One region of the Mesorhizobium sp. B4-1-1 genome, then DNA from elsewhere that is predicted to be linked to it. Evidence: predicted binding sites of a transcription regulator. Region 1 holds the regulator's gene; each other region holds the start of a gene.
What was found. Region 1 encodes LexA, which represses DNA repair genes until DNA is damaged. Its sites were predicted from a motif close to TGTTCNNNNTGTGTTCNG; they were not measured.

Region 1 (3,481 bases):
CCCTGTAGCCGACATAGAGCGGGGTAAAACCGAAGCGCATGGTCGACGGCGCCCGAAAATCACCGATCACGCCGCGTTCGATCAGGGCCCGCATGATCTGGTAGCCATGCAGGTGAATGAAGGAAATCTGGCTGCCGCGTTTGGCGCCGTCGCGGGTGCTTTCCAGCGTAAGATCGTAACCGCCGCACCGTGCTTCGACGAGTTCGATGAACAGATCGGCCAGCGCAATGCTCTTCCTCCGCACCGTCGCCAGGTCAACGCCGTTCCAGATGTCGAGCGCGCCTTTCAGCGTCCGCATCGACAAGACCGGCTGCGTGCCGCACAGAAATCGGCGGATGCCGGTGCCTGGCGCATAGGCTTGCTCGAAGGCGAACGGCCGTGCATGGCTCCACCACCCGCTGAGCGGCTGCCGCACATCGGCAAGATGCCGCTCGGCCGCATAGATGAAAGCAGGAGAACCCGGCCCGCCATTGAGATATTTATAGGTGCAGCCGACGGCGAAATCGGCGCTTGCCCTGTCAAGTTCTACCGGCATGGCGCCCGCGCTGTGGCAGAGATCCCATACGATCAGCGCACCGGCGTCATGCGCCATGCGCGTAAGCGCCGCCATGTCGCGCAACTCGCCGGACTTGTAATTGACGTGGTTGACCAACACCACCGCGACGCGTTCGTCGATCAGTTCCTCGATGGTCGGCGCGTCCACGCCAGCCAGGCGCAGGACAGCGTTCTTTCCGGTCGAGGCCACCCCTTCGGCCATATAGATATCGGTCGGAAAACTGTCGCCCTCGGCAACGATCACGGTTCGGTCCGGCCGCATCGCCATCGCCGCGTGCAGCACTTTGTAGATGTTGATCGACGTGGTGTCGCAGACCACGGTCTGGCCCGGCGCCGCGCCGATCAGGCGCCCGAGCCGGTCGCCCAGCTCGACCGGCATGTCGAACCATCCATCCTTGTTCCAGGCACGAATGAGGTCATGCGCCCACTCCTCGGCGGCTGCCTTGCGCAACTCGTCGAATGCGGCGTGCGAGGCCGCTCCCAACGAATTCCCATCGAGGTAGATCACCCCCTCCGGCAGGACGAAGCGATCGCGCAGGGCGCGCAGCGGATCCGCGGCATCCATCGCCTCGATCTCGGCGAGATCAGGAATTCCCCCCATCATGCTGCCGCCTCCATTTCGGCATGGCGCCTCACGCGGTTGGCCAAGGGCGGTTGTCTCACCACCGTCCATGCCACGGCAAGAACCTTCTGCGCCATGTTAGCTGGTCCATAGACGGCGAAGACCATGGATCGGAATCATTGCCGAAGTTGGCATTTTGGGTCCGTTTCGTTCACGGTGAAGCACATTCGCGCAAAGCCGAAGCGATCCCGCCCCCGCCTTTGTGGCGGTGGTGGACCGCGCTGCAGCTTGAGGAGGGCTGCAAAATCGAGCGGAATCAATGACACCGCCGACCTGGCTCGGCCGAGTATCGCTTGGATGCAACATTGTTTCCGAAATCTCAACAAATTCACTAAACTTTAAACGGTTGCGGAACACAACTGGAACAGATAGTGTTTGTTCTGGGTTTGTTTTTCTGATTCTGGTTTCAGAACCAAGGGGCCGCCATGCTGACGCGCAAACAACATGAACTGCTGATGTTCATCCATGAACGCCTCAAGGAGAGCGGGATTCCGCCGTCTTTCGACGAGATGAAGGAAGCGCTCGACCTGGCCTCCAAATCGGGCATCCATCGGCTGATCACGGCGCTGGAAGAACGCGGCTTCATTCGCCGGCTGCCGAACCGTGCGCGCGCGCTTGAAGTGCTGCGGCTGCCCGACTCGATCGCGCCCGGCCTGAATGCAGCGAGAAAGTTTTCGCCGAGCGTCATCCAGGGCGGCCAGGGCAATCTCGGCCGCCAGGTCAAGCCGGCCACGCCCTCGCGCACGCCGACACCCAGCAATGACGACGACGCTGTTTCGGCCGTATCCATTCCCGTGATGGGTCGCATCGCCGCCGGCGTGCCGATAGACGCCATCCAGCACCAGACGCATTCGATCTCGGTGCCGCCGGACATGATCATGGGCGGCGAGCATTATGCGCTGGAGGTCAAGGGCGACTCGATGATCGAGGCCGGTATCTTCGACGGCGATACCGTCATAATCCGCAACGCCAATACGGCAAGTCCGGGCGAGATCGTGGTGGCGCTGGTCGACGACGAGGAAGCGACCCTGAAGCGGTTTCGTCGCAAGGGTGCCTCGATCGCGCTCGAGGCCGCCAACCCGGCGTACGAGACCCGTATCTTCGGACCGGACCGGGTCAAGGTTCAGGGTAAGCTCGTCGGACTCATCCGCCGTTACTGAGCAGAACCGCGCGGCGGTCTTCGCCGGAACTGCGTGCCATCTATTCTGTAGGCTGCGGCGCGACCGCCGGCTTTTCCGGTCGTTGATAGGGCGGCAGCCCCCTCGCCTCACGCGCGTATTTCCGCTGCTCGTGCCAGGGCCGGTACGGTTCTTCGACCGCGTAGCGAACAGTTGGCCGCGCGGTTGCCGATTGCGGATCGAAGAAGATGGCGGCGCTGCCGTCGCGTGCCAGCTGCCGCTTGGTGACGACAAGCACGCGCGGATCGCGGCATGGGTTGTAGGCCGTGGCGTCGTCGATGACGATGAGGTCGGCGAAACCGCAAGCAGGCCGGGCGCTGGCGCGATTCTCGGCGAGCGCGACGATGGCGCCGGAAGGATGCCGGCCGATGCAGAGGTCGCCGGTGCAATAGAACGGCGAGCCGGGCGGCAGGTGGACGGGATCGGCGATGTCCATGGCGTCTTTGGCGAACGTCTCCGGCGGTACGATTTCCTCGGCTTTCAGCGCCCGTTTCCAGTTGTCGGTGGTGAACTCGTTGGAGCGCGTGCGGTTGATGGCAAGCTCGCCGCCGCCGATCGGCATCGCCACCAGATGCGCGTCCTCCGAGACAAGCACATCCGGGGCGCGGGCATGGGGAATGGCCAGCAGCGCGGCGAGCGCGAAGGGTATGGCGGCAAGCCTCAGCCAGGTGGTGGCCATCGTCGCGATGACCAGCGCGACCGTGGCCAGCAGCACCGACTGGATCGAGATCAGCCCGACGGCATCGACCGGTGAGCGCTCGGAGATCCACGCCGAGATGGCGATCATCGCCGTCAGGCCCTGGCCCATCACATAAAGGAATGGGCCGTCGAAGCCGAAGGGCATGGCCAGCGCGCTCAACACAGCAAACGGCATGACGATCAACGAAACGATCGGCATGACCGCCAGATTGGCCAGCAGGCTGAGCGGCGACACGCGCTGGAAGTGCCAGATCGCAAACAACAATGTCGCGCTGCCCGCGATGAGCGACGTTATAGCGGCGCCGCCCACTCCAACCGCCACTTTTCGCGACACGAAGCCGAGAAACGAACGCTTTGCCGGCGGCGCGGTCGTTTTGCCGGCGCGATAGTCGGCAAAACCGGCATAGGCGCCGACCAGCGCGGCGGT
Region 2 (3,481 bases), 220 kb from region 1:
CCTTGGCGCCGGCAGAGACAACGATGACCGGCGTGCGCGCCAGTTCGTCGAGATCGGCCGAGATATCGAAGCTCTTTTCGGCGCCTTTGTGGACGCCGCCTATGCCGCCCGTGGCGAAGACCTTTATGCCGGCCATGTGCGCGGCGATCATGGTGGCCGCCACGGTGGTGCCGCCGGTGCGCTTTTGAGCGACGGCAAAGCCGAGATCGGCGCGCGACAGCTTCATGGCGTCGCCGGTCATGGCAAGCGATTCGCGTTCGCCGTCGGACAGGCCTATCTTGATGCGGCCGTCGACCACGGCGATCGTCGCAGGCATCGCGCCGCCATCGATGATGATCTGTTCGACCTTGGCGGCCATCGCGCCATTGTCGGGGTAGGGCATGCCGTGGGTGATGATGGTGCTTTCCAGCGCCACCACCGGCCGGCCGGCGGCAAGCGCCTCCGCCACGGGCGGGTGGATGTCGACGAAAGGGCGGGCGGTGTCGGGCGTCATGGCTGTCTCCGGTCAGGAGGAAGTGGATGTCTGGTGGCCCTATGCCACCTCCCGCGGCTCCGGCACAAGGCCAAGCGCCTGCATGAAGTTGCCCGCGGTGAAGGACGGCACGGCCTCCGGGCTCTCGATGGCCAGCATCGCCGCGGCAAGGCCTTCGCGCAGCGCGGCACGCAGCGGCAGGCCGCGCAGCAAGGCGGCGACCGTTGCGCCGGTCAAGGCGTCGCCGGCCCCGGTCACGTCGGCAATCTTGCGCGGCGCGGGTGGATCGATCTCGAAGATGCCGGTGTCGTCGAAGCCCAGAACCGAGGCGCTGCCGGACGTGACCACACCGGCATTCAGGCCGGCCCGCCTGAGCGCGTCGACAAGGGTTTCGCCCGATAGCTCGGCGCCGGCCAACGCTGCGGCTTCGCGGCGGTTCATGAAAAGCAGCGACAGGTCGTCGAGCAGCGGCGCAAGGCGCACGACCTTGGCCGGCGAGACGGCGATGGCGAAGACCGGCCGGCCACCGGCAAGCGCTACCATGCGCTCCAGCGCCGCCGTCGGCAGGTTGGCGTCGCACAGGATGGCGTCGGCCGCGGCTATCGCCTCGCGCACCTTGGAACGCCTCATCTGCTTGGGGAAGGCAAGATCGTAGAGCGCCATGTCGGCCAGCCCGACGATCAGCTCACCTTCGGCGTCGATCAACGCCGTGTAGCTCGGCGTCGTGCGGTCGAGGAACACCACGGAGAGGTCCGCTATTCCGGCGTTGTCGATCGCCAAGGCGACGGTGTCGGCCGCGGCGTCGCCGCCGCGCACCGATACCAGCGAGGCCGACACGCCGCGCTTGACCACGCTGCGCAGCGCGTTGAAAACCACGCCGCCGACGTCCTCGCGCATGATGCCGGGATTTGAAGCGGCGGGCACATAGGCGCCCGAGACCTGGCCGCGCCGGTCGATATGGGCTCCGCCCAGCGCCAGGATTGTTGGGGATGTCGGCATGCGGATATGGTAACCTTGGTTGATGGTTGGCTGCGCACACTAGGTTTCTGCGCGTCGCCCCGCAATCGGCGCCGCGATTCGGGACATGGGATATCAAATCTCTTCTGGACCAGTGGTTCTGTTTCGCTCAAGCCCTGGTGGGACAAAGAAAGAACATAGCCAGATATTGATTGTTTTTCAGCTGCTTGCTGCCCCTTGCCAAATGAGAACAAAAAAGGTACAAAACAAGCAGGGATCACGGATTGTCCGGCCTTCATTGACGACCAAGGGGTGATGTATCATGGCTCAGAATTCTTTGCGGCTTGTAGAGGATAAGGCAGTGGACAAATCAAAGGCTCTGGACGCGGCGCTGTCGCAAATCGAGCGCGCTTTCGGCAAGGGCTCGATCATGCGGCTCGGCGCCAACGAGCAGGTGGTCGAGATCGAAACCGTGCCGACCGGCTCGCTCGGCCTCGACATCGCGCTCGGCGTCGGCGGCCTGCCGCGCGGCCGCATCATCGAGATTTACGGTCCGGAAAGCTCGGGCAAGACGACGCTGGCGCTGCACACGGTGGCGGAAGCCCAGAAGAAGGGCGGCATCTGCGCCTTCGTCGATGCCGAGCACGCGCTCGACCCGGTCTATGCCCGCAAGCTTGGCGTCGACCTCGAGAACCTTTTGATCTCGCAGCCCGACACCGGCGAGCAGGCACTGGAAATCTGCGACACGCTGGTGCGTTCGGGCGCCATCGACGTGCTGGTCGTCGACTCGGTGGCGGCACTGACGCCGCGCGCCGAAATCGAAGGCGAGATGGGCGATTCGCTGCCCGGTCTTCAGGCTCGCCTGATGAGCCAGGCGCTGCGCAAGCTGACCGCCTCGATCTCGCGCTCCAACACAATGGTCATCTTCATCAACCAGATCCGCATGAAGATCGGCGTCATGTTCGGCTCGCCCGAGACGACCACCGGCGGCAACGCGCTGAAATTCTACGCCTCGGTGCGCCTCGACATCCGCCGCATCGGCTCGGTCAAGGACCGCGACGAAGTCGTCGGCAACCAGACCCGCGTCAAGGTGGTGAAGAACAAGCTGGCCCCGCCCTTCAAGGTGGTCGAGTTCGACATCATGTATGGCGAGGGCGTGTCGAAGACCGGCGAACTGATCGATCTCGGCGTCAAGGCCGGCGTCATCGAGAAGTCGGGTGCCTGGTTCTCCTACAATTCGCAGCGCCTCGGCCAGGGCCGCGAGAACGCAAAACTGTTCCTGCGCGACAATCCCGATACGGCGCGTGAGGTCGAACTTGCATTGCGCCAGAATGCCGGGCTGATCGCCGAGAAATTCCTCGAGAATGGCGGCTCCGAAGGCGGCGACGACGGTTTCGAGGACGAAGCCGGCGCCTTGTAGGGCCGGTTCGCTCCAGGAAGACCGCGCAGCCGTTTCCTGTTCGGGACTGGGCGAAAGCTATTCGTCGGCTTAGTCGGAGTTCGGCCACAATCCTTGTTTATCGGCTTATGCTTATGTAACCGAGTTCTTGAGTATTGCGTACCCGAAACCGCCGGCCTTCGCGCCGGCGGTTTTGCATTTTGCGGGCCGCGCCGGGCCGGCGCTCGCCGGCGGATTGACCTAACTCCGTGTTTCTGGACAGGCTCAAGAGCTACGGCTAAAAGGCCAATCTATCTTCTAAGCACCAAAGCCCATTTGCCGCCGGCAACGCCGGCGGTTCTCGCGAAAAGGCAGTACGCAATGAGTGGCGTGAACGACATCCGGTCGACATTTCTCGACTACTTCCGCAAGGAGGGCCACGAGATCGTCGCCTCCAGCCCGCTGGTGCCGCGCAACGATCCGACGCTGATGTTCACCAACGCCGGCATGGTGCAGTTCAAGAACGTCTTCACCGGCCTGGAGAAGCGTCCCTATTCGCGAGCGTCCACCGCGCAGAAGAGCGTGCGTGCCGGCGGCAAGCACAACGACCTCGACAATGTCGGCTACACCGCGCGCCATCTCACCTTCTTCGAGATGCTCGGCAATTTCTCGTT
Region 3 (3,481 bases), on a different contig from region 1:
GAAGCGGGTGAGGATCTCGTCCTGCATGGCGCGCTCGCCGCCGAACAGATGCGTGCAGCCGGTGACGTCGAGGAACAGCCCGTCCTCGCCGTCGATCGCCACCAACGGCGTGTAGCGGTCGCACCAGTCGGCAAGGCCTTCGAGCAGCCGGCGGTCGGCTTCCGTGTCGGCCTCGACCACATCGATCGAGGGATGCATGGCGCGCGCATCGGCGATGCCCATGCCGCGCTTCAATCTGAGCGCCTCAGCCCGCTCGTCGAGGGCCGCGATGCGCTGGGTGTTGTTGTCGCGATGGCTGATCACAAGCGGCGGGTGAGGTGACGGCAGGTGATGCGGGGGCCGGGAACGCCAGGACCGCCCCAGGCGCTGGCGCAGGATCCGCTCCGCGGCCAGATGCGGGAACCACAGCGACAGAATTCTCTGTTCTTTCTGCAAAAGCGTGCTCATTTGGGTTCCACTCCAGTGTGAATTGTCCGGGCAGGGCCGTGCGGCTCTTGCCGATATCGAGTTTGAAGGCGGGGCGGCCGATCGAGCCGGCGAGCGGCCCGGCGACGGTTTCGCGGCTTGCCGCCGCCGCCGCCGAGACGATGAGGCGCACCGGGGCGGCAGTGGGGTCGGCCTCGCCGGCCTGGCGCAGCAAAAGCAGCGGCCGGCCGGCATTCTGGGCGCGGGCGTGCAGCCGGCGCGTGGCGGTGAGGTCGAGCCGCCGCGGACTTCCGCGGATCTCGAGGATGACCGCGGCAAAGGCCGTCATGCGGGCGGCCTCCTCGGCGATCCACAGCGCATCGAGCAGTTTTGGCGCCTCGGAAAACAGCAATTGCTCCGGCTCGATGCCGAACAGGGCGTGAAGGCCCCTGGCATAGGGAAAGCCGGCCTCGTGGAAAATTTCCGCCGTGCCGACCCAGAGGATCGGCAGGCCCTGCTTCTCTCTGAGGACCAGGCTTACGAGCGACAGCGCGAAGCCGGCAACGGCGCCGGCATCGCGGGTCTCCAGGCCATGGATTTCGCTGAGCGCCGCCTTGGGCAGGCCGCCGCCGAGGGCGGCATCGAGGCGACCGATGCCGGTATGCAGGAAGGCGTCCGCCGAAGCCACGGCGAGCCCACGCCGGACGATCGTCCTGTCCCGCGTCATATCCGGTCCGGTGGCATCGCCAGAGCGGTTCAGCTTTTCCGCAATTGCGGACGGAAGACCGCTTCGCACTTCTCCTGGAATCGCCCCAGGCGCGCCAGCCGTCGGCGCCTGCAGGCGCTCGGGCAGCGTTCCCTCGATCTTCGCGATCTGGCGGCGCAGGGCAAAAACAGTGTCCCGCGCCACGGCGCTCATCGCCATGACGTTCACTTCCAGCAGCAATTGTTCCTGTTATGTTCCTATAGATTCCAGAGGCGTCCGGAAGAGTCAAGCAGAGTCACAAGGAATTTATTCCTTCGAGCCTTTACCCTGAAAGCGAACGCCCAGCCGGCTCATTTGCCTCGACCCGCGCGAAAGCCTATATGCCGGGATCAAAGGAAATTTCATGGCCCGCATCTATAAGACACGCACCTGGCACGACCAGCTCTCCCCGTCGATGGACGAGATGGAGCTTCTGGCGCTGGAGACCTATGCCCATCTGCCGGACGAATTCCGCAAGCTCACCGGCGAGATCATTATCCAGATCGCCGATTTCCCGACCGACGAGATCATGGACGACCTGTCGCTGGAGACGCCTTTCGACCTGCTCGGCCTGTTCGAAGGACGTGGCATCGCCGAGCGCTGGAACCCGCAGACCGGCGAGGGGCCGAACCGCATCACGCTCTACCGCCGCGCCATACTCGACTACTGGGCCGAGAACGAAGAGACGATGGGCGACATCGTCACCCACGTGCTGATCCACGAGATCGGCCACCATTTCGGCCTGTCGGACGACGACATGGAGCGCATCGAGGAAGCGGCCGAGCAGGCGGCGGCGGGCTGAGCGCGCACTTCGTCATCCTAGGGCGAAGCAAGAAGCGAAGCGACGCGCGCAGACCCTAGGATCCATGCCGTTCCATCAACACCAAACCCGCGGTGCAGAACGGAACGCTTGCCGCCCGACACCCGCAAACGTCCCCTATATTCTGATCCGCTGCGCCTCTAGGGTCTGCGCGACGGAGCTTCGCTCCTGCTCCGCCCTAGAATGACGAAGTGGGGGTTGCGTCCTTTCTACCAGTCGCTCAGCTTGGTGTCCGGGCCGTAGTCCTGACCTTCGACATCCTTCACCACGGCCTGGCCGCAGCGCATCGACTTGGTCTTCTTGTCATAGGCGTAGGTCGGCGAGCCGAACAGGTGCCAGCCCTTGTTCAGGGCCGCCGTCACCTTGTGGCAGAAGGTTGAATCGTCCGGGCCGGACAGAAAGCGGTAGAGTTTCATTTTTCGAGCCTGTCTTGAATATCGGCGCATCATGCGCCGATGATTATCGCCTTCGCCAGAAGTTTCTCGGCTTCCGCCAGATGCAGCCGCTCGACCATGCGGCCGTCCATCGCGATCACGCCCCTGCCGGTATTTTCGGGCCGCGCGAACGCATCCCTGATCGCACGGGCCCTGGCCAGCGCCTCGGGCGACGGCGTGAAGGCGCGGTTCGCCGGCTCGATCTGGGCGGGATGGATCAGCGACTTGCCGTCGAAACCCATGGCCGCGCCGTCGGCGCATTCGCGCGCCAGGGCGTCGAGGTCGCGAAAATCATTGGCGACGCCGTCGATCACGTCGAGGCCGCCGGCCCGCGCGGCGAGCACCAGTTGCATCAGCCAGGGCATCAGATAGCGCCGGTCGGGCGTCGCCAGGATGCCGGTCGCCTTCACCAGGTCATTCGTTCCGGCGACGAAACAAGCGAGGCGCGACGCTGGATCGCGGCCAAGCTCGGCGATGGCGCCGATGTTGAGCAGCGCTTTGGGCGTCTCGACCATCGCCCACAGTTTCACGCCGTCCGGCGCGAAATTGTCGTCGAGCAGGTCACCCGCCTCGAGGATGTCGCGCGGCGTGCCGATCTTGGGCAGGAGAATGCCGTCGGGCTCGGCCTTGGCCATGGCCAACAGATCGTCGGCGCCCCATTCGCTGGCGAGCGGGTTGACGCGCACCACCATTTCGCAGCGTTTTTCGCGCCGGCCAAGGATGCCGGCAATCTTGTCGCGCGCGGCTTTCTTGTCGGCGGGCAGGACGGCGTCCTCGAGATCGATGATGACGGCGTCGCAGGCCAAGGCGCCGATTTTGGCGAGCGCCTTGTCGTTCGAGGCGGGAATGTAAAGCACCGAGCGGCGCGGGCGGTAGGGTTCCTGAGCCATGGCCGATCTATGCAGGGTGATGGCGGATGAGGCAAGGCGGGGAGCAATCTTCTCCTTGAGGGGCCGCAAGGGTGAGATGCCCGGCAGGGCGGAGGCGCACGCTGTCCTACCTACCTGTCCTTCGTCATTCCAGGATCTGCGCCGCGTCGCTTCGCTCCTTGCTCCGCCCTGGAATGACGAAGGATAC

Region 2: the regulator LexA is predicted to act here: its motif matches at 1,676-1,693, upstream of recA (recombinase RecA).
Region 3: the regulator LexA is predicted to act here: its motif matches at 1,353-1,370, upstream of FJW10_RS27945 (metallopeptidase family protein).

Annotation. Positions count from the first base shown of each region.
Region 1 is NZ_VFTH01000001.1:53,296-56,776, forward strand. It holds gene kynU (kynureninase) at 1-1,156, opposite strand, end outside; gene lexA (transcriptional repressor LexA) at 1,603-2,337, shown strand; gene FJW10_RS00275 (ComEC/Rec2 family competence protein) at 2,378-3,481, opposite strand, start outside.
Region 2 is NZ_VFTH01000001.1:273,941-277,421, reverse strand. It holds gene FJW10_RS01395 (pseudouridine-5'-phosphate glycosidase) at 1-493, opposite strand, end outside; gene FJW10_RS01390 (carbohydrate kinase family protein) at 533-1,471, opposite strand; gene recA (recombinase RecA) at 1,752-2,849, shown strand; gene alaS (alanine--tRNA ligase) at 3,189-3,481, shown strand, end outside.
Region 3 is NZ_VFTH01000031.1:10,189-13,669, reverse strand. It holds gene FJW10_RS27955 (DUF6504 family protein) at 1-303, opposite strand, end outside; gene FJW10_RS30900 (hypothetical protein) at 245-1,330, opposite strand; gene FJW10_RS27945 (metallopeptidase family protein) at 1,515-1,952, shown strand; gene FJW10_RS27940 (DUF1737 domain-containing protein) at 2,180-2,386, opposite strand; gene FJW10_RS27935 (CoA ester lyase) at 2,416-3,294, opposite strand.